DNA from 4 places in the Marichromatium purpuratum 984 genome. Region 3 is predicted to be linked to each of the others. Evidence: predicted binding sites of a transcription regulator. Region 3 holds the regulator's gene; each other region holds the start of a gene.
The links. Region 3 encodes sigma-54, which starts transcription at its own class of promoters, with help from an activator protein. Its sites were predicted from a motif close to TGGCANGNTNCNTGCTT; they were not measured.

Region 1 (4,537 bases), 270 kb from region 3:
CGCTCGCCGTGGTGGCGGGGTCAGAGGATATAGCCGCGCTCGTCGTGCAGCGAGAGGTCGAGACCCTCGGTCTCCTGCTCCTCGTCGACGCGCAGCCCGATGGTGGCCTTGAGTCCGAGCAGCAGCAGCAGGCTGACGATACCGCCGTAGACCAGGGTGGCGATCACCGAGACGAACTGGATCCACACCTGGGCGCCGATGCCGTCGACGCCGTCGGCCAGGCCCGCGCCGCCGAGCGCCGGGGCGGCGAACACGCCGGTGAGCAGGGCACCGACGATACCGGCGACGCCGTGCACGCCCCAGACGTCGAGCGAGTCGTCATAGCCGAGCCAGTGCTTGACCTTGGTCGAGGCGATGAAGGCGAAGATCGCGCCGCTGAAGCCGATGACGATCGCGCCCATCGGGCCGGCGGTGCCCGAGGCCGGGGTGATGGCCACCAGACCGGCGACCGCGCCGGTGGCGATGCCGAGCACCGAGGGTTTGCCGTGGCTGATCCACTCGGCGAACATCCAGGTCAGCGCCGCGGTGGCGGTGGCCAGCTGGGTGACGGTGAGCGCCATTGCCGCGGTGGAGTCGGCGGCGAGTTCGGAGCCGGCGTTGAAGCCGAACCAGCCGACCCACAGCATCGCCGCGCCCATCACCGTCAGCCCGAGGTTGTGCGGCGGCATCGCCGTGGTCGGGTAGCCCTTGCGCTTGCCGAGCACGATGGCGGCCACCAGCGCGGCGATACCGGCATTGATGTGCACCACGGTGCCGCCGGCGAAGTCGAGCGCGCCCATCTCGCCGATCCAGCCGCCACCCCAGACCCAGTGGGCGATGGGGATGTAGACCAGGGTCAGCCACAGTGCCATGAAGATCAGCATCGCCGAGAACTTCATGCGTTCGGCGAAGGCGCCGACCATCAGCGCCGGGGTGATGATGGCGAAGGTCATCTGGAAGGTCATGAACAGCGACTCGGGGATGCTCCCGGAGAGGGTGTCGACCTGCAGTCCGGCGAGGAACAGCCGCTCGAGGCCGCCGATCCAGGCGTTGTTGGCACCGCCGTCGGTGAACGCCAGGCTGTAGCCGTAGACGGCCCACAAGAGACTCATCAGACAGGCGATGGCGAAGCACTGCATCAGCACCGAGAGCACGTTCTTGGCACGCACCAGACCGGCGTAGAACAGCGACAGGCCGGGCAGGGTCATGAACAGCACCAGCGCGGTGGCAGTCAGCATCCAGGCGGTGTCGCCGGCGCTTAGCGCGGCGTCGTCCTGGCCCCAGGCGAGCAGGGGCGAGAGCAGCAGCGCGACCAGCAGGGGCGCGCGCAGGGTCGTCGAATGTCGCATCGGATTCACCGTTACATCTCCTAGCACTGCCTGGCTCAAAGCGCGTCCGGACCGGTCTCGCCGGTGCGGATACGGGTGACCTGGTCGAGGTCGAACACGAAGATCTTGCCGTCGCCGATCTTGCCGGTGCGGGCGGCGGTGCTGATCGCCTCGACCACCTTGTCGACCATGCCGTCGTCGACGGCGATCTCGAGCTTGATCTTGGGGAGGAAGTCGACCACGTATTCGGCGCCGCGGTAGAGTTCGGTGTGGCCCTTCTGGCGACCGAAGCCCTTGACCTCGATCACGGTGATGCCGGAGACCCCGATGTCGCCGAGCGCCTCGCGCACGTCGTCGAGCTTGAAGGGTTTGATGACGGCTGCAACAAGTTTCATCGCGAATGAACTCCTGTGAGGACCGGAATCCCTGCTCCGGTCCGGGGTTGGGGGCGAGCGCGTGTGGCGTTGCTCAGAACTCCTTGTTCCAGCCCACCCAGACCTTGGGGTCGTCGTCGTAGGTGTCGCGACCGACCTGGTCGTAGTTCAGGCTGAAGGTGCCGAAGTCGCCGGCCTCGCGGCTGATCGAGGCGCCCCAGTGGCCGTAGTCGTTGCCGCCGTCGTTGTACTCGAAGTCGGTGTAGCCGCCGTAGACGGTCAGGCCGAGGTCGAAGGGCAGGGTGAAGTCGAGGCTGGCGTGGTAGTAGAGATCGCCCTGGATGTAGAGCGCCTCGTCGTTGTTCACCCCCGGAGCGCCGTCGGCCTGACCGTAGACGGTGTAGGCAATGCCGGCGGTGAGCCAGCGGTAGCTGAGGCTGGCGGCGAGTTCGGCGAAGTCGCTGTCGCGACCGTCGGGGTAGGCGTAGTAGACGGCACCGAGGTCGTAGCCGAGTTCGTCGGTGATGTTGCCGGCAAAGCCGAGATAGGCGTCGAGCTCGTAGCTGGTGTTGTCGCCGAAGTCGACGTTGGAGGCCCAGGTGCCGGCGTAGAAGCCGCTCTCGTGGGCGTAGTCGAGTCCGCCCTGGACGGCGGCCTGGTCATCGGTCTGGCTCTGGCCGCGCCAGATGTAGTTGCTGACCACGCCGATGTTGGCGCTCACCGAGTGCGGGCCCTCGGCACTCGCGCCCTGCCAGGGCATGAGCGCCGCGCTCAGTGCGGTGGCGGTCAGGATGGCGCCGATGCGTGCTTGCTGCATTGACTGATACCTCTGTTTGCTTGCGTTGGGTCGTGGCGGTTGCCGTCCATGTGCGCCGCAGTCGGCTGTTGGGTCGAGCCGGGGACGCGAAAACGTTCAGTGGACATCAGCACATCGCGTGCCAGTTGCCGTTTGAGGCGTGTTGGAGACGCTTTTCGGCATCATGTGCCAAAGTGGCAACAGAAGAGTGCACCGGATTGGTGCCGGTTGGGTGTCGGCGGTCAGATTAGCGCACCAAAAGAAGGCGGCACAGCACCGTCGATCGGCGCAGACGGCACCGTGCGACACACCTATAATGTGGGCCCAAGGGCGCCTCTGCGCGGTTCTTGTCGTCGTCCCGCGAAGCGGTCGGCGGCCTCGTCCAACCCCACCCACAGCGCGCGCGGACCGGTGTGTTCGCGCCGAAGGAATCGATCATGCTAGATCCCAAGCAACTCGACGACCTGGCCCAGCGGTTCGCCGCGAACATGCCCAAAGGCCTGCAGATGTTGCAGGAAGACATCAATCGCAACGTCAAGGCCTCGCTCGAATCCGGGCTCTCCAGGCTCGATCTGGTGACCCGCGAGGAGTTCGACGTGCAGTCGGCGGTACTCGCGCGTACCCGTGAGAAGGTGATGGCGCTCGAGGCCCAGGTCGCGGCGCTCGAGCAGGCGCTCGGCGCGCGTCGGTCGAACGCCGACTGACCCGGTCGCGATCCGGCGTTGGCGCTCTGCACCCTGCACAGCCGCGCCTGCGTGGGCATCTCGGCCCCGGCGGTCACCGTCGAGGTCCATCTCTCCTCGGGACTGCCGGCGTTGTCGTTGGTGGGGTTGCCCGAGGCTGCGGTGCGCGAGAGCAAGGAGCGGGTACGCGGAGCGCTGCTCAATGCCCGCTTCCGCTTCCCCGACGGTCGCCTGACCATCAATCTCGCTCCCGCCGACCTGCCCAAGGAAGGCGGGCGCTTCGACCTGCCGATCGCGCTCGGTATCCTCGGTGCCTCGGGACAGCTCGGTGCCGCCGGGCTCGATGACTGCGAGTGTCTCGGCGAGCTGGCGCTCTCCGGCGCGCTGCGCCCGGTCACCGGGGTGATCCCCGCGGCGCTGGCCGCGCGCGCGGCTGGACGCACCCTGATCCTGCCGCGCGCCAATGCCGAGGAGGCGGCGCTGGTCGGCGGGCTCGAGCTGCTCCCGGCCGAGCATCTCGGCGAGGTCTGTGAGCATCTCGCCGGGGTGCGTGCGCTGAGGCCGCACCCGCAGGGGGGCGAGATCGTCACCGCGCCGACTGGCGCCGATCTCCGCGAGGTGCGCGGTCAGGCGCAGGCCAAGCGGGCGCTTGAGGTCGCCGCCGCCGGCGGCCACAGCCTGCTGCTGATCGGCCCGCCGGGCAGCGGCAAGTCGATGCTGGCGAGCCGGCTGCCGGGGTTGTTGCCGCCGTTGAGCGAGGACGAGGCGCTGGAGAGCGCGGCGATCCGCTCGGTGAGCGCCAGCACGCCGTTCGATCCGGTGCGCTGGCGCGAGCGACCGTTCCGCGCCCCGCATCACACCGCCTCGGCGGTGGCCCTGGTCGGCGGTGGGGGCAACCCGCGTCCGGGCGAGATCTCGCTGGCGCATCACGGGGTGCTGTTCCTCGACGAGCTGCCGGAGTTTGACCGGCGGGTGCTGGAGGTGCTGCGCGAGCCGCTGGAGTCGGGTCATATCGACATCTCGCGGGCGGCGCGTCAGGCACGCTTCCCGGCGCGTTTCCAGCTGGTGGCGGCGATGAACCCCTGCCCCTGCGGTTATCTCGGCGACCCCGGTGGACGCTGTCACTGCAGTCGCGAGCAGGTCGCGCGCTATCGCGCGCGGATCTCGGGGCCGCTGATCGATCGCATCGACCTGCAGCTCGAGGTGCCGCGGGTCGAACTCGGCGCGTTGCTCGCGCCCTCGGCCCCGCAGGCCGAGGACTCGGCGACGGTGCGCGCGCGGGTGTGCGCGGCGCGTGAGCGCCAGCAGCACCGCGCCGGGTGCGCCAACGCCGCGCTCGATACCGCTGGCCTCGAGCGCGACTGCGCGCTCGAGGCC
Region 2 (4,537 bases), 1.7 Mb from region 3:
GCACCCAGCAGCCAGCGCTGATGCGCGAGGCCTTCGAGGCGCTCATCGAGCTGGCCCCGGAGCTGGCGCCGGGGTTCTTCCGCGAGGGCATGGAGCAGATGGAGACGCGCGACTACCCCGAGCCGGTCCGGGCGCTGATGCAGACCTACTACAGTCGCTGGACACAGCAGACCCGGTTGCACTAACGTCCCGCCCCCGCCGGCCGCCACCCGATCGCACGCGCTCGCCTATAGTGATGTCTCGAGACCCAAGGAATGATTCGATCACGAGGACAGGCGCATGACATCACCCGATCTCGATCACCTCCAACCACTGCGGCAGCAACTCGAGCGGCACCCCATCTATGCCGCCATCGAGGACATCGGACAGCTGCGTATCTTCATGCAGCACCACGTGTACTCGGTGTGGGACTTCATGTCGCTGATCAAGTACCTGCAGCGTCAGCTCGCCCCGACCGACCTGCCGTGGCGGCCACAGGGCGACCCAGCGCTGCGCTACTTCATCAACCAGCTGGTCCTCGAGGAGGAGTCCGACGTCCTCGAAGCCAGCGCCGCCACGCCCCTCTACGCCAGCCACTTCGAACTCTATTGCCGCGCCATGACCGAGGTCGGCGCCGACCCCGAGCCCGCGCGCCGCTTCGTCGCGCGACTCGCCCGCGAGCCGCTCGACGCGCTGCTCTACGACCCCGAGCTGGTGCCGCTGCCGGCGCGCTACTTCACCGAGACCACCTTCGGCTTCATCCGCGAGGGCAAGCCGCACCTGGCCGCCGCCGCCCTCGCCCATGGCCGCGAGACGCTGATCCCGATGCTGTTCCGCCGACTGCTCGAGGACATGGCGATCACCCCGGAGCGGGCGCCGATCTTCCACGCCTACCTGCAACGCCACATCGAACTCGACAGCGACTTCCACGGCCCGCTGTCGATGCGCCTGCTCGAGGTGCTGTGCGATGACGACCCGCGCCGCATCGAGGAGGCCGAGACCGCCGCCGAGGAGGCGCTGTGCGCCCGTATCCGTCTCTGGGACGGGGTCTACGAGGCGCTCGGCGCGACACCGCCGCTCAGACCTCGCCGCGATTGTAGTCAGGCTGCGCGGTGATGCGGTGGATGCTGAGGTCGGCGCCGAGAGACTCCTCCTCGTCGCTCAGCCGGATGCCGAACAGCCCCTTGGCCATGCCGTAGACCAGCGCACCGCCGACGAAGGCGAACAGCGCCCCGGCGAGACTGCCGAGGGCCTGTGAGGCGAGGCTCACCCCGCCCAGACCACCGAGCAGCGGCAGACCGAAGATCCCCGCCGCAAGCCCGCCCCAGAGCCCGCAGAGCCCGTGCAGCGGCCACACCCCGAGGACGTCGTCGATGCGCCAGCGGTTCTGCGCCAGGGTGAAGGTGTAGACGAAGATCGCCCCGGCCACGGCGCCGGTTGCCAGGGCGCCGAGCGGGTGCATCAGGTCGGAGCCGGCGCACACCGCCACCAGCCCGGCGAGCGGCCCGTTGTGGAGAAAGCCCGGATCCTTGCGCCCGGCCAGCAGCGCCGCGAGGATGCCGCCGACCATCGCCATCAGCGAGTTGACCGCCACCAGCCCGCTCACCGCCTCCACGCTCTGCGCCGACATCACGTTGAAGCCGAACCAGCCGACGGTGAGGGTCCAGGCGCCGAGCGAGAGGAAGGGGATCGAGGACGGCGGGTGCGCGAGCATGGTGCCGTCGCGGCGATAGCGCCCCTGACGCGCGCCGAGCAGCAACACCGCAGCCAGGGCAAGCCAGCCGCCGAAACCGTGCACCACCACGGAGCCGGCGAAGTCGTGGAAGGGCGCACCGAGGTGCGTCTCGAGCCACGCCTGCACCCCGAGTGCACCATTCCAGACCACGCCCTCGAAGCTCGGATAGAGCAAGCCGACGACGAGAAAGGAGGCGAGCAGCTGCGGATAGAAGCGCGCGCGCTCGGCGATGCCGCCGGAGACGATCGCCGGGATCGCCGCAGCGAAGGTCAGCAGGAAGAAAAAGCGCATCAGCTCGTAGCCGTTCTTCTCCTGCAGCACCTCGGCGCCGCTGAAGAAGTCGATGCCATAGGCGAGGCTGTAGCCGATGAAGAAATAGGCGATGGTCGAGACCGCGAAATCGGCCATGATCTTGGCCAGCGCATTGACCTGGTTCTTGGCACGGACGGTCCCGACCTCGAGAAAGGCGAAGCCGGCGTGCATGGCCAGCACCATCACCGCACCGACGAGTAGAAAGAGCACATCCGTGCCCGCCTGGGAAGGCTGCATCATGTCGAGGAAACCCCTTGGATCAATTCAGCGGGGGGCCATTAAGCACGATCCAGACCAACACCCAAGTGCCGCGCATCGGCGAGCGTCCTAAGCCGCTGAGGCACCAAGCGATCACGCCTCGCCCCCTCACGGTGCAAGCGCCCCGTCGAACACCCATGCCCCAATCGGCATCGCACCACGATGGAGCAATGCGACCAACCTCGCACTCTAAGGGGGCATTCGTGTTTAAGCGACGACAGGGGTACACGAAGCATCCACGGATACCGCTAGAATGCCCTCTAGAGAGCGGCGTCGGAGCAGGAGCGACGTCTATGCCACCACAACGAAAGACCGCGCACCAAGCGCGGCAGCATGAGACCACTCGATATGCGATTCTGGATGATCGGCATGACCCTGGGCGTCCTGTCCGGGCTTGGTGGATGCGCGCTCGCGCTAGCGAGCGGCGCCCTTTCGATGACCGTCCTCGGTGGACAACTGGTGCTCGCGCTCCTGCTCGGCGCGACCGCCTGGCTGCTCCTCGAACGCACCCTCGGTGCCGAACTCAGGGGCTTTGCCGATGTGCTCGCGCGCACCCGCGCCGACGGTGACCTCGCCCGCCGCGCCACGGTCTCGACCAGCCCCGCCGGTCACTGCGCCCGGCACTACAACACCCTGATCGAGAGCTTCCAGGGGATCATCGGCAAGGTCCTCTACGACGCCCAGCGACTCGCCGAAGCGGCCGACACCCTCGCCGCCAACGCCCGCGCCCTGGCCGACGACTCGGCGGCACAGGGCGAGGCCTCGGCGCGCATGGCTCAGACCATCGGCGAGATGAGCGCCGGGGTCGAAGTGGTGGCCGAACACGCCCGCGACTCGGCCAGCGACGCCGAGGAGGCGCGCACGCTGTCGCAACACGGCAGCCACATCGTCTCCGAGGCCGCCGCCGAGATCGCCCGCATCGCCGACTCGGTCGGACGCTCGGCGCAACTGATCGCCGCGCTCGGCGAACGCTCCGAAGAGATCGGCGGGATCGTGCGCACCATTCGCGAGATCGCCGACCAGACCAACCTGCTCGCGCTCAATGCCGCGATCGAGGCAGCGCGCGCCGGCGAGGCCGGACGCGGCTTCGCGGTGGTCGCCGACGAGGTGCGCAAGCTCGCCGAGCGCACCGCGAAGGCCACCACCGAGATCGGCGAGGTGATCACCACCATCCAGACCGAGACCCGCGAGGCGGTCGCGGCGATCGGCGCCGGCAGCGATCAGGCGCAGTCCGGGAGCGATCTCGCCACTCAGGCGGCCAGCGCGCTGACCGGGATCGACCAGGGCGCGGCACGCAGCCTCGAGCGCATCGCCGGCATCGCCGCCGAGATCGCTCAGCAGGGCAACGAGGCCCAGCGCGTCAGTCACCATGTGCAGGAGATCAGCGAGATGGCCGAACGCAACGCCGAGGGCGCTGCGGCGACACTGCGGGAGGTCCAGGCGCTCGAGGGGCTGGCGACCAATCTGCACGAGATCAGCAAGGTCTTCCGGCTCGGCGCCGCCGGCGAGCAGGCCACCCGGACCCATCAGCAGATGCCCGAGCTGGCGCAGCGGCTCGCGCGCGCGATCGGCGCCCAGCTCGAACGCGCGGTGGACAGTGGCGAGATCAGCGAACGCAACCTGTTCGAGAGCGACTACCGGCCGATCCCCGACACCGAGCCGAAGAAATACAGCACCGACTTCGACCGGCTCACCGACCGGCTCTTCCCGCCGCTCCAGGAGCCGGTCCTCAAGGCCAACGCCCACGTCGCCTATGCCATCGGCTGCGACCGCACCGGCTATGTGCCGACCCACAACCAGCGCTTCTCCCAGCCGCTGACCGGCGATCGCGATCACGACCTGCTGCACAACCGCACCAAGCGCATCTTCGAGGACCCGGTCGGGCGCCAGTGCGGCGCCCACGAGCTGCCCTTCCTGATCCAGACCTACCGCCGCGACACCGGCGAGATCATGCACGACATCTCCGCGCCGGTGTACGTGCGCGGACGCCACTGGGGCGGTTTTCGCATCGGCTACCGCGCCTGATCGGCGGTCTCGGGCGGGATCGGCGGCAGCGCCGCGAGCGCGACGGCGACCTCGGCACTGAAGCGCGCGAGCAACTGATCGAGGGCGGCGACCAGGGCACGGCTGTCGCCGGGCGCGGCTACCGGCTGACGATCGTCGCTCTCGCGCACCAGCAGGGTGCGCCGACCCGCGCCGTCGCGCACCACCCAGCGCACCTTGAGCCGAGCGCTGCCGTCGTCGTCCCCCTCG
Region 3 (4,537 bases):
ACGCGAGGCCGAGGGCACCAGCATCTATGTCGGCAACGTCGAGGTCACCCAGGGCAGCATGCGCCTGCACGCCGATCACATGACCGTCTATCACCGCGAGGACCGCCGCCCGCGCCAGATCATCGCCATCGGCACCCCGGCGCGCTTCCGTCAACTGCTCGAGGACGACCAGGGCGAGGTCCGCGCCTTCGCCAGACGCATGGAGTTCGACACCGACCGCGACGAGCTGGTGCTGATCGACGAGGCGGTACTGATCCAGGGCGAGGACCGCGTCGCCAGCGAGCGCATCGTCTACGACCGTGCCCGCGAACACTTCCGTGCCGGTGGCAGCGGTCGGGTGCGGATCACCATCACCCCCGAGGAGGAGTCATGACAGGGGTCGACGGATGAGCGTACTGCGCGCCGAACAGCTCAAGAAACGTTATCGCAGCCGCGAGGTCCTGCGGGGAGTGAGCGTCGAGGTCGAGGCCGGCGAGGTGGTCGGGCTGCTCGGCCCCAACGGCGCCGGCAAGACCACCTGCTTCTATCTCATCGTCGGGCTGATCCCGGCTGACCAGGGGCGCATCACCCTCGACGAGCACGACATCACGCTGATGCCAATGCATGCGCGCGCGCGCGCCGGACTGAGCTATCTGGCGCAGGAGCCCTCGGTGTTTCGCAAGCTCAGCGCGCGCGACAACATCCTCGCGATCCTCGAGACCCGCGGCGACCTCGACCGCGAGCAGCGCGAGCAGCGTTGCGAGCAGCTGCTCGAGGAGCTCGGCATCGCCCATATCGGCGAGTCGCTGGCACTCAGCCTCTCCGGCGGCGAGCGTCGGCGTCTCGAGATCGCCCGCGCGCTGGCCGTCGACCCCAAGGTGATGCTGCTCGACGAGCCCTTCGCCGGCGTCGACCCGATCGCCGTGGGCGACATCAAGGCGATCGTCTCGCACCTGCGCGAGCGCGGCATCGGCGTGTTGATCACCGATCACAACGTGCGCGAGACGCTCGACATCTGCGATCGCGGCTACATCATCAGTAATGGCGAGGTGATCGCCGCCGGTCGCCCCGACGAGCTGCTCGCCAACCAGCAGGTACGCGACGTCTATCTCGGTGCCGACTTCGCCATGTAGCATGTAGGCAGCAGCATCCGCGCCCCGCTGCTACATATTGGGGGTAAGATGAAGACCATCGCGTCCCGGCAGGGGACGCGCTTGACGTGACTCAGGCACCTTTGTTGCCACCCGACCTATAATCGTCATAGGACGGTCATCGACCCGGCATAGAGACAGACGCAAGACGCATCGGCGATCCATGAAGCAAACCATCCAGCTTCGCCTCGGCCAACACCTGACGATGACGCCCCAGCTGCAGCAGGCGATTCGCCTCCTGCAGCTGTCGACGCTCGAGCTGCAGAAGGAGATCCAGGAGGCGCTGGACTCCAACCTGATGCTCGAGGAGGCCGAGGAGGCCGACCGCTTCGCCGCCAACGGTGAGGACAGTGGCAATGGCGCACACGAGTCTCCGCCCAGCGATGAGCAGGGCAGCGCCGAGCGTGAGCTCCAGGGCGAGACCAACGAGATCCCCGATGAGCTCCCGGTCGACACCCAGTGGGCCGATGTCTACGACGGCTATCTACCGCCGAGCATCCAGGGCAGCGCCGAGAACGCCGACTTCGACCCCTTCCTCCACCAGAGCCGCCCCCAGACCCTGCACGATCACCTCATCTGGCAGCTCAACCTCATCCGACTGAGCGAGCGCGACGAGATGATCGCCGAGGCGGTGATCGACGCCATCGACGCGCGCGGCTATCTTCGGGCCGATCTCGACGAGCTGCTGGCCACCATCGGCGACGATCAGATCAGTCTCGAGGAGATCGCCACCATGGTGCACCGGGTGCAGTCGTTCGATCCCCCGGGGGTCGGCGCCCGCGATCTCGCCGAGTGCCTGCAGATCCAGCTGCGTCAGCTCCCCGCCGAGACCCCGCAGCGCGACCTCGCGCTGGCGATCTGTCGCGACGGCTTCGAGCACCTGCCGCGCAAGGACATCGCCGCGCTGATGCGCCGCTTCAAGCAGACCGAGCCCGAGATTCGTGGTGCACTCACGCTGATCTGCCAGCTCAACCCGCACCCCGGCGACTTGATCGCGCAGGAGCCCCCGGAGTACGTTGTACCCGACATCTTCGTGCGCAGACAGAATGGTCGCTGGTCGGTGGAACTCAACCCGGAATCCACACCCAAACTGAGGGTGAACGCGGACTACGCCAGACTGATCCGGCGCGCCGACACCAGCAGCGACAGCGTCACCATGCGCAACCACCTGCAGGAGGCGCGCTGGTTCATCAAGAGCCTGGCGAGCCGTAACGACACCGTGCTGCGGGTGGGCGCCAAGATCGTGGAGATGCAGCAGGCGTTCTTCGAGCACGGCGAGGAGGCGATGCGGCCGATGGTGCTGCGCGACGTCGCCGAGGCGCTCGAGCTGCACGAGTCGACCGTCTCCCGGGTCACCACGCAGAAATACATGCATACGCCGAGGGGCACCCTGGAGTTCAAGTACTTCTTCTCGTCCCACGTCAGCACCACTTCTGGTGGGGAGTGTTCATCAACGGCGATCCGCGCGCTCATTCGTAAGCTGATCGCCGCCGAACCCGCCAGAAAACCCTTGAGCGACAGCAAGATCGCGGCCGAACTGGCCGATCGCGGCATCCAGGTCGCGCGTCGAACCGTCGCCAAGTACCGCGAGGCCATGGGTATTCCAGCCTCGAACGAGCGCAAACGCCTGGCATGAGCAGGCTGTTTGGAACCCCTGTAAGGAGTCCAATGATGCAAATCAATCTGACGGGTCATCACGTCGACATCACCGAGGCACTGCGCGACTACGTCGACAGCAAATTCGCACGCCTGGCGCGTCACTTCGACCACGTCACCAATGCCCACGTCATTCTCAGTGTGGAAAAGCTCGACCAGAAGGCCGAGGCGACGCTACACATCAATGGTGGGAAGCTCTTCGCCGACTCCGTGCATGAAGACATGTATGCCGCGATCGACGGCCTGACCGACAAGCTCGATCGCCAGATCCTGCGCCACAAGGAGAAGAAGAACGACTATCGCAGCGCACCCGGCCCGAAGGCGGCCGATGCCGAGGCCGACGTCGAGGCCGATACCGAATAGCCCGGCAACGGCCTGATGGCCCATGCGTCGGCGGGGCGTCGGGGACACCCGACACCCGCCGGACCGACGCACCGACACCTCGAACGGATCCGTGACCGCGCCGTTCGGGGTGTTTTGCATTGAGACCCTGAGATCCGAGCCGATATCGACACCTGCCGGCTCCGACGACTCGAAGGACACCCAGACCCCATGACCACGACCACGCGCCCCGATCACCCGCCGGTATGGACACCGGACACCGTCGCCGCCCAGCGCCCCTGTCCCTGCGACCACCAGGAGCCTTGACCGATGTTCAGTCCAGACCTGATCAGCGAGGCCCGAGTCAGCTGCGGTGCCGAGATCGCCAGCAAGAAGCGGCTGCTCGAGACGCTCGCCGAGCTGCTGGCCAACGACCACCCCCGTCTCAACACCGAACTCGTCTTCGAGCGTCTGCTCGAGCGCGAGCGACTCGGCAGCACCGGACTCGGTCACGGTGTGGCGCTGCCGCACGCCCGCATCAAGGAGATCAACGAGGTGCTTGGGGCCTTCGTCAGCACCAGCACCGGGGTCGACTATGACGCGATCGACGGCGAGCCGGTCGATCTCGCCTTCGCCCTGCTGGTCCCGGAGAGCGCCACCGAGGAACACCTCCAGCTGCTCGCCCGGCTCGCCGGCATGTTCAGTGACCCGACCACCCGCGCCGCGCTGCGCGAAGCCCGCTCGGCGGCGACCGTGTTGCAACTGATCGAGACGAACGAGGCGCGCTAGCGCCACGCCGGCCTGGGCCATGCTCGACAGCCTCCAGTCACTCCTCGAACAGACCGGCCCGCGGCTGCAGCTGCGCTGGCTCAACGGCGAGCCCGAGCAAGGCTCCCCGCTGCGCCGGCCCGAGCGTGCACGCTCGCGCGAGTCGCTGATCGGCTCGCTCAACTGCATCCACCCCAACTGTCTGCAGGTGATCGGCCGCGCCGAACAGCGCTACCTCCAGGCACTGGGCCGCACCGCCTTCGAGGAAACCCTCGAACAACTCTTCGCCGAGCAGCCGGCAGCAATCCTGTTCGCCGACGGCCTCGAGCCGCACCCCGCCTTCTTCGCCTTCGCCGCCGAGCACGACACCCCGCTGCTCGGCTCGTCGCTCGGCGACGAGGAGCTGATCAACCACCTGCGCTACTTCCTCACCCACGCCCTGGCCGAGCGTCAGACCCTGCACGGCGTCTTCATCGAGGTGCTGGGGATGGGGGTATTGCTGATCGGCGATCCGGCGGTGGGCAAGAGTGAGCTGGCGCTCGACCTGATCACCCGGGGTCATCGGCTCATCGCCGACGACGCACCGCGTTTCGCGCGCATCGCCCCGGAGACCATCGAGGGCACCTGCCCGGAGACCCTGCGGGACTTCCTCGAGGTGCGCG
Region 4 (4,537 bases), 170 kb from region 3:
GATACTCTTGGAATACACGAAACGAGTGACATATCCGGTCGGGCCGGACAGGTCCCGAGCATGCGGCACGGACCGGGCGTGCGCCCGGCCCGTGGTGCGACCGATGGTCCGGGAGGACCGTCACCGGTCTCAGGCGGCCTCGACCTTGCCGGTCCCCTGGTCGGCGAGGTAGTGCTCGCCGTCGGCGCCGCGGATGGCGATCTTGCGCGGCTTCATCGCCTCGGGGATCTCACGGCGCAGCTCGATGTGCAGCAGGCCGTTCTCCAGTCGCGCATCCAGCACCCGGACGTACTCGGCGAGCTGGAACTTGCGCTCGAAGCTGCGGTTGGCGATCCCGCGATAGAGATACTCGCCGGGCTCCTCGGCCTGCTCCGGTCGCGAGCCCGAGACGGTGAGGATGTTCTCCTTGACCTCGAGCCCGAGGTCCTGCTCGGAGAAGCCGGCCACCGCCATGGTGATGCGGTAGTCGTTCTCGCCGCGCCGCTCGATGTTGTAGGGGGGATAGCCGCCGGGCTCGGTGTGATAGGCGTTCTCGAGCGCGGAGGTCATGCGATCGAAGCCGATCATGGAACGCAGCAGCGGGGAGAAGTCGATGGTCGTCATGTGCATATCCTCTTCATTGAGCAATATGGGAGCGAGCGTTCCGTGGAACCGCCCGGTTTCAGTCTGCGGACCTCTGATGAGCGCCCGCATTATGTAAATTAGGGGTGGCGACAAGGGATGTCAAGAGGGGGATGGGGGGTTTTTATGTCAAGTCGATCGCTCGGCCTCGGCACCCTTAGCTGGGGACTGATGCGCGGGTTGCAAGATGGGTGTGGAGGTCAGGGAAGGTGAGGGAGGCTGCTGCTGGGACGCGCGCCGGACTGCCCGGGGCGGGCGGCGCGCGGCGACGGGCTCAGCGGTGAGGATTGCGGCGCTTGCTGGTTGCAACCAGACCGAGTGCGCCCACTGCTGCGAGCAGCAGGGTTCCCGGCAGGGGGACGGTTGCCGGGGTAGAGACCTGTTGCTGGATTTCGGTGGCCTTGATGTTGACGAAGGCGGTACTGAAGGAGTCGGCCATCAGGCCGCCGGCACGCAGCTGGTTGAGATCCCAGGCCGCGCCCTTGGTGGCGAGCGCGAGATCGACATAGTCGGCGATGGTGGTGCCGTCGCCGCTCGATGCCGAAGCGCCGCTAAGCGTGGTGAAGCCGCCGTTACCGTCGGCCTGGTAACCGGTACCCTGACTATCGAGACCGAGCAGGTCGTCGATGCCCTGGGAGCCGAACTCGGCATTGACGACGACATTGAGCATGGCGTCGACACTGTTGAGGTCGCCGAGGATGCTGTTGTAGTCGAGCGTGTTGTTGGTGTTGTCGCGATCCTCGTCGGTGATCAGGATGACGTTGAGCGCGGCGTCCTTGCGTGGTGTGTAATGGTCGAGGAAGTAGTCGATGGCCGAATAGCCGTCCTCCCTGCTGCCCGAGGCCACCAGGTTGCCGGTGGCCGAGCCGAAGGTGCCGGCCGACATCCAGGTATCGTTCTCGCGCGCCTGGTCATCGATGCCCACCCCGCCGGTCTGTCCCGAGTAACGGGAGCCGAATCCGATCAGCGCATAGCGGTTGTTGCCGTCGGTGCCGTCACCGATGCCGTGGGTAACGAGCTGATTCTCGAGCGAGCTGATGGCACTTGGCAGCCAGGCCTGTTCTCCCCCCATTGAACCCGACTCGTCGATGATGATGGCGACATCGGCGATCTTGCCGGCTTGTGCCAGGCCGCTCATGCCAAGCCCGGCCAGCAAGGCGAGGCTCAGCAGTTTGGGTGTGTACTGCATCGTGCGTTACTCCATGTTCCGTTTCTTTTGTTTATCGATTCCGCGACCCCTGAGATCTGCTGGACAGCTGCGCGCGTTGGAATCCGTTGGAATCCAGGTCTTGCAACAGGCGTTTCGGCCGGGGATCCGTCAGCGGGTCATGGTCGATGAAGCAGGAACCGTGCCTTTTGGTATGGCTTGTTATGTTTGTTTTGGATCAATTGCTTATAGGTGACCGGTCTAAGATTGATAGGGAAGTGTCAAATAACTCGACGCCCTGCGTGTTACACGAGGCGGGATTGGCGGCCTGGGTTGTAGTGAAATCAAGCGGATAGATTGAGGTTGGTGGTGTCGAGCGTTGTTACAGGGGGGGTGATGGCGAGTCGAGGTCTTTGCTGGTCAAGAGCTTGAGTTCGGCGTGACGGCGCTGCTCGGGGGTATTGAGGTTGAGATCGGGCCAGGTGGAGGCATTGTAGAAGGCGTGTGCAAGGCGATACCGCGTCAGCCATGTCCACAATCGACGTTCTCCGTCGGCGAGGTAGTCCGCCAGGTCGGGGGCCAGCGCGGTTGGCAGCAACGCATGCAGTGGTTGGGGGCGTTCGCCGTCATGCGCGCAGGCAATGACGCCACCCTGTTCGTTCAGCGCGGCGCGTAGCCGCGCGAGCAGGTCGCGAGGCGGGGTGGGGTCGTCACAGGGCAGGGTGAGGATCCAGCCGGTTGGTGCCGCGCGCAGTGCGCCGAGAATGCCAGCGAGCGGTCCCGGGTAGTCGGGTAGGGGATCGCGAATCACCGGGTAACCGTAGTCTGAGTAGCGTGCGAGGTTGCGATTGGCGCTGATCAGTATGTTGTCGACCTGGGGGCGCAGGGCCGCCAGTACCCACTCGATCAGCGGTCGTCCGGCGACCGCAACCAACCCCTTGTCCATACCGTCCATGCGCCTGGCGCGCCCACCGGCGAGAATGACGCCGGTGATTGCGTCATGAGCGTGGAGTGGATGCATCCTGTCGACTCTCGGTGGTCTGGTGGGCGGTCCCGTGGTCGGTGCTCCGGACGACAATCGTGAGGTGATCATGACCAGCAGCCGATCAGCCGCGGATCGCCCTCGAAGTCCCTGGTTGCCGATAGCGGGCCTGATGGTGGCCGTGCTGCTGATCGCCCCGGCCCCAGCCCCGGCGCGCGAATCGTCGGTGACGTTGCAACTGAAGTGGCGCCATCAGTTCCAGTTCGCCGGCTATTACATGGCCGAGCGCCTCGGATTCTATCGTGACCACGGCATCGAGGTGCGCTTTCGCGAGGGTGGTCCCGAGACCGACGTGGTCACCGCCGTGGTTTCTGGCGAGGCCGAGTTCGGGATTGCCGCGAGTGATCTGCTGCTCGCCGCTCAGTATGCGCCGGTCGTTGCCCTGGCGCCGATCTTCCAACACTCGCCCTATGTGCTGCTGACCCTGGACGGGACGGCCGATCTGGCAATGCTCGATGGTGAACAGGTGATGCTCGATCGCGGTGCCGCCGAGATTCGCGCACTGTTGCTGAAGGTCGGGATTCCCACCGATGCGCTCACCATCCGCGACTACCGGGACGGGGTGGCGGCATTGCTCGCCGGTGAGGTCGGGGCGATCGCGGCCTATTCCACCACCGAGCCCTATTGGCTGCGCCGGGCCGGGGTCACTCCGCGGATGTTCTCGGCGCGCGATCATGGTATCGATCTCTATGGTGACATGTTGTTCACCAGCAAGGCACTGCTGCGCGATCATCCCACCCTGGTGCGTGATTTCGTCGCTGCCAGCCTGGCCGGCTGGAAGGCGGCGTTGCGCGATCCCGAGCAGGCGATCGCACTGATCCTGGCCGACTACAACACCCAGGGACTCGAGGCCGCGTTCTACCGCTTCGAGGCGGTCGAGACCCGACGGTTGATCCAGCCCGAGGTGATCGAGATCGGGCACGTCAATCCCGGTCGCTGGCGCCATATCGCCGAGGTCTACGCCGGGCTCGGCATGCTGCCGGAGGCGGTCTCGCTCGACGGTTTCGTCTATGACCCCGGGCCGGTCGAGATCGCTCCACGGGTGGTGCTGGCGCTGATCGTGGCACTGCTGATCGCCGTGCTGCTGGGGCTGCTGAGCTGGCGCGTGCATAGTCTCAATCAGCGGCTGCGTCGCGAGATCGTGCAGCGTGAGCGCGATCATCGTCGACTCGCCGAGAGCGAGGCACTGCATCGCCTGCTCACCGAGAACAGTGGCGATGTGATCTGGATGCTCGATCTCGATCGCTGGTGTTTCGACTATGTCAGCCCCTCGGTGCAGCGACTGCGTGGCTTCAGTCCAGAGGAGGTGATGGCCGGGCCGATCGATGTCTCGCTCACCACCGAGTCGGCGGTACGCCTGCGCCAGCAGCTGCTGGAGGGGGCGATGCGGGTCGCCGCCGGGGACCACGAGGGGCTGTTCGCCCTCACCGAGATCGAGCAGCCGTGCAAGGGCGGCGGCACGGTACAGACGGAGGTGGTGACCTCGCTGCTGGTCGATGGCTCAGGTCGGCCCTCCAAGGTGCTCGGGATCACTCGCGACATCACCGTGCGCAAGGCGCTGGAGGCTAAGCTGCGGATCCGTGCCGCCGCGATCGAGGCCGCCGCCGACGCCATCATCATCACCGATGCCGAGGGTTATCTGCTCTATGCCAACCCGGCCTTCACCCGTCAGACCGGCTACCGACTGGAGCCGGGGCGACGGTTGCATTCGCGGGTGCTCAAGAGCG

Region 1: the regulator sigma-54 is predicted to act here: its motif matches at 2,606-2,622, upstream of MARPU_RS00475 (TorF family putative porin).
Region 2: the regulator sigma-54 is predicted to act here: its motif matches at 2,307-2,323, upstream of MARPU_RS08940 (ammonium transporter).
Region 4: the regulator sigma-54 is predicted to act here: its motif matches at 1,960-1,976, upstream of MARPU_RS02495 (PEP-CTERM sorting domain-containing protein).

What each region holds. Positions count from the first base shown of each region.
Region 1 is NZ_CP007031.1:97,193-101,729, forward strand. Features, by position in the region: gene MARPU_RS00465 (ammonium transporter) at 21-1,328, opposite strand; gene MARPU_RS00470 (P-II family nitrogen regulator) at 1,364-1,702, opposite strand; gene MARPU_RS00475 (TorF family putative porin) at 1,776-2,498, opposite strand; gene ubiK (ubiquinone biosynthesis accessory factor UbiK) at 2,915-3,181, shown strand; gene MARPU_RS00485 (YifB family Mg chelatase-like AAA ATPase) at 3,200-4,537, shown strand, end outside.
Region 2 is NZ_CP007031.1:2,025,789-2,030,325, forward strand. Features, by position in the region: gene MARPU_RS08930 (hypothetical protein) at 1-185, shown strand, start outside; gene MARPU_RS08935 (DUF3050 domain-containing protein) at 280-1,095, shown strand; gene MARPU_RS08940 (ammonium transporter) at 1,058-2,263, opposite strand; gene MARPU_RS08945 (methyl-accepting chemotaxis protein) at 2,633-4,309, shown strand; gene MARPU_RS08950 (PqiC family protein) at 4,297-4,537, opposite strand, start outside.
Region 3 is NZ_CP007031.1:363,329-367,865, reverse strand. Features, by position in the region: gene lptA (lipopolysaccharide transport periplasmic protein LptA) at 1-373, shown strand, start outside; gene lptB (LPS export ABC transporter ATP-binding protein) at 387-1,112, shown strand; gene MARPU_RS01670 (RNA polymerase factor sigma-54) at 1,294-2,766, shown strand; gene hpf (ribosome hibernation-promoting factor, HPF/YfiA family) at 2,802-3,149, shown strand; gene MARPU_RS01660 (PTS sugar transporter subunit IIA) at 3,438-3,896, shown strand; gene hprK (HPr(Ser) kinase/phosphatase) at 3,916-4,537, shown strand, end outside.
Region 4 is NZ_CP007031.1:538,228-542,764, forward strand. Features, by position in the region: gene MARPU_RS02490 (Hsp20 family protein) at 130-603, opposite strand; gene MARPU_RS02495 (PEP-CTERM sorting domain-containing protein) at 896-1,810, opposite strand; gene mobA (molybdenum cofactor guanylyltransferase MobA) at 2,151-2,789, opposite strand; gene MARPU_RS02505 (diguanylate cyclase) at 2,923-4,537, shown strand, end outside.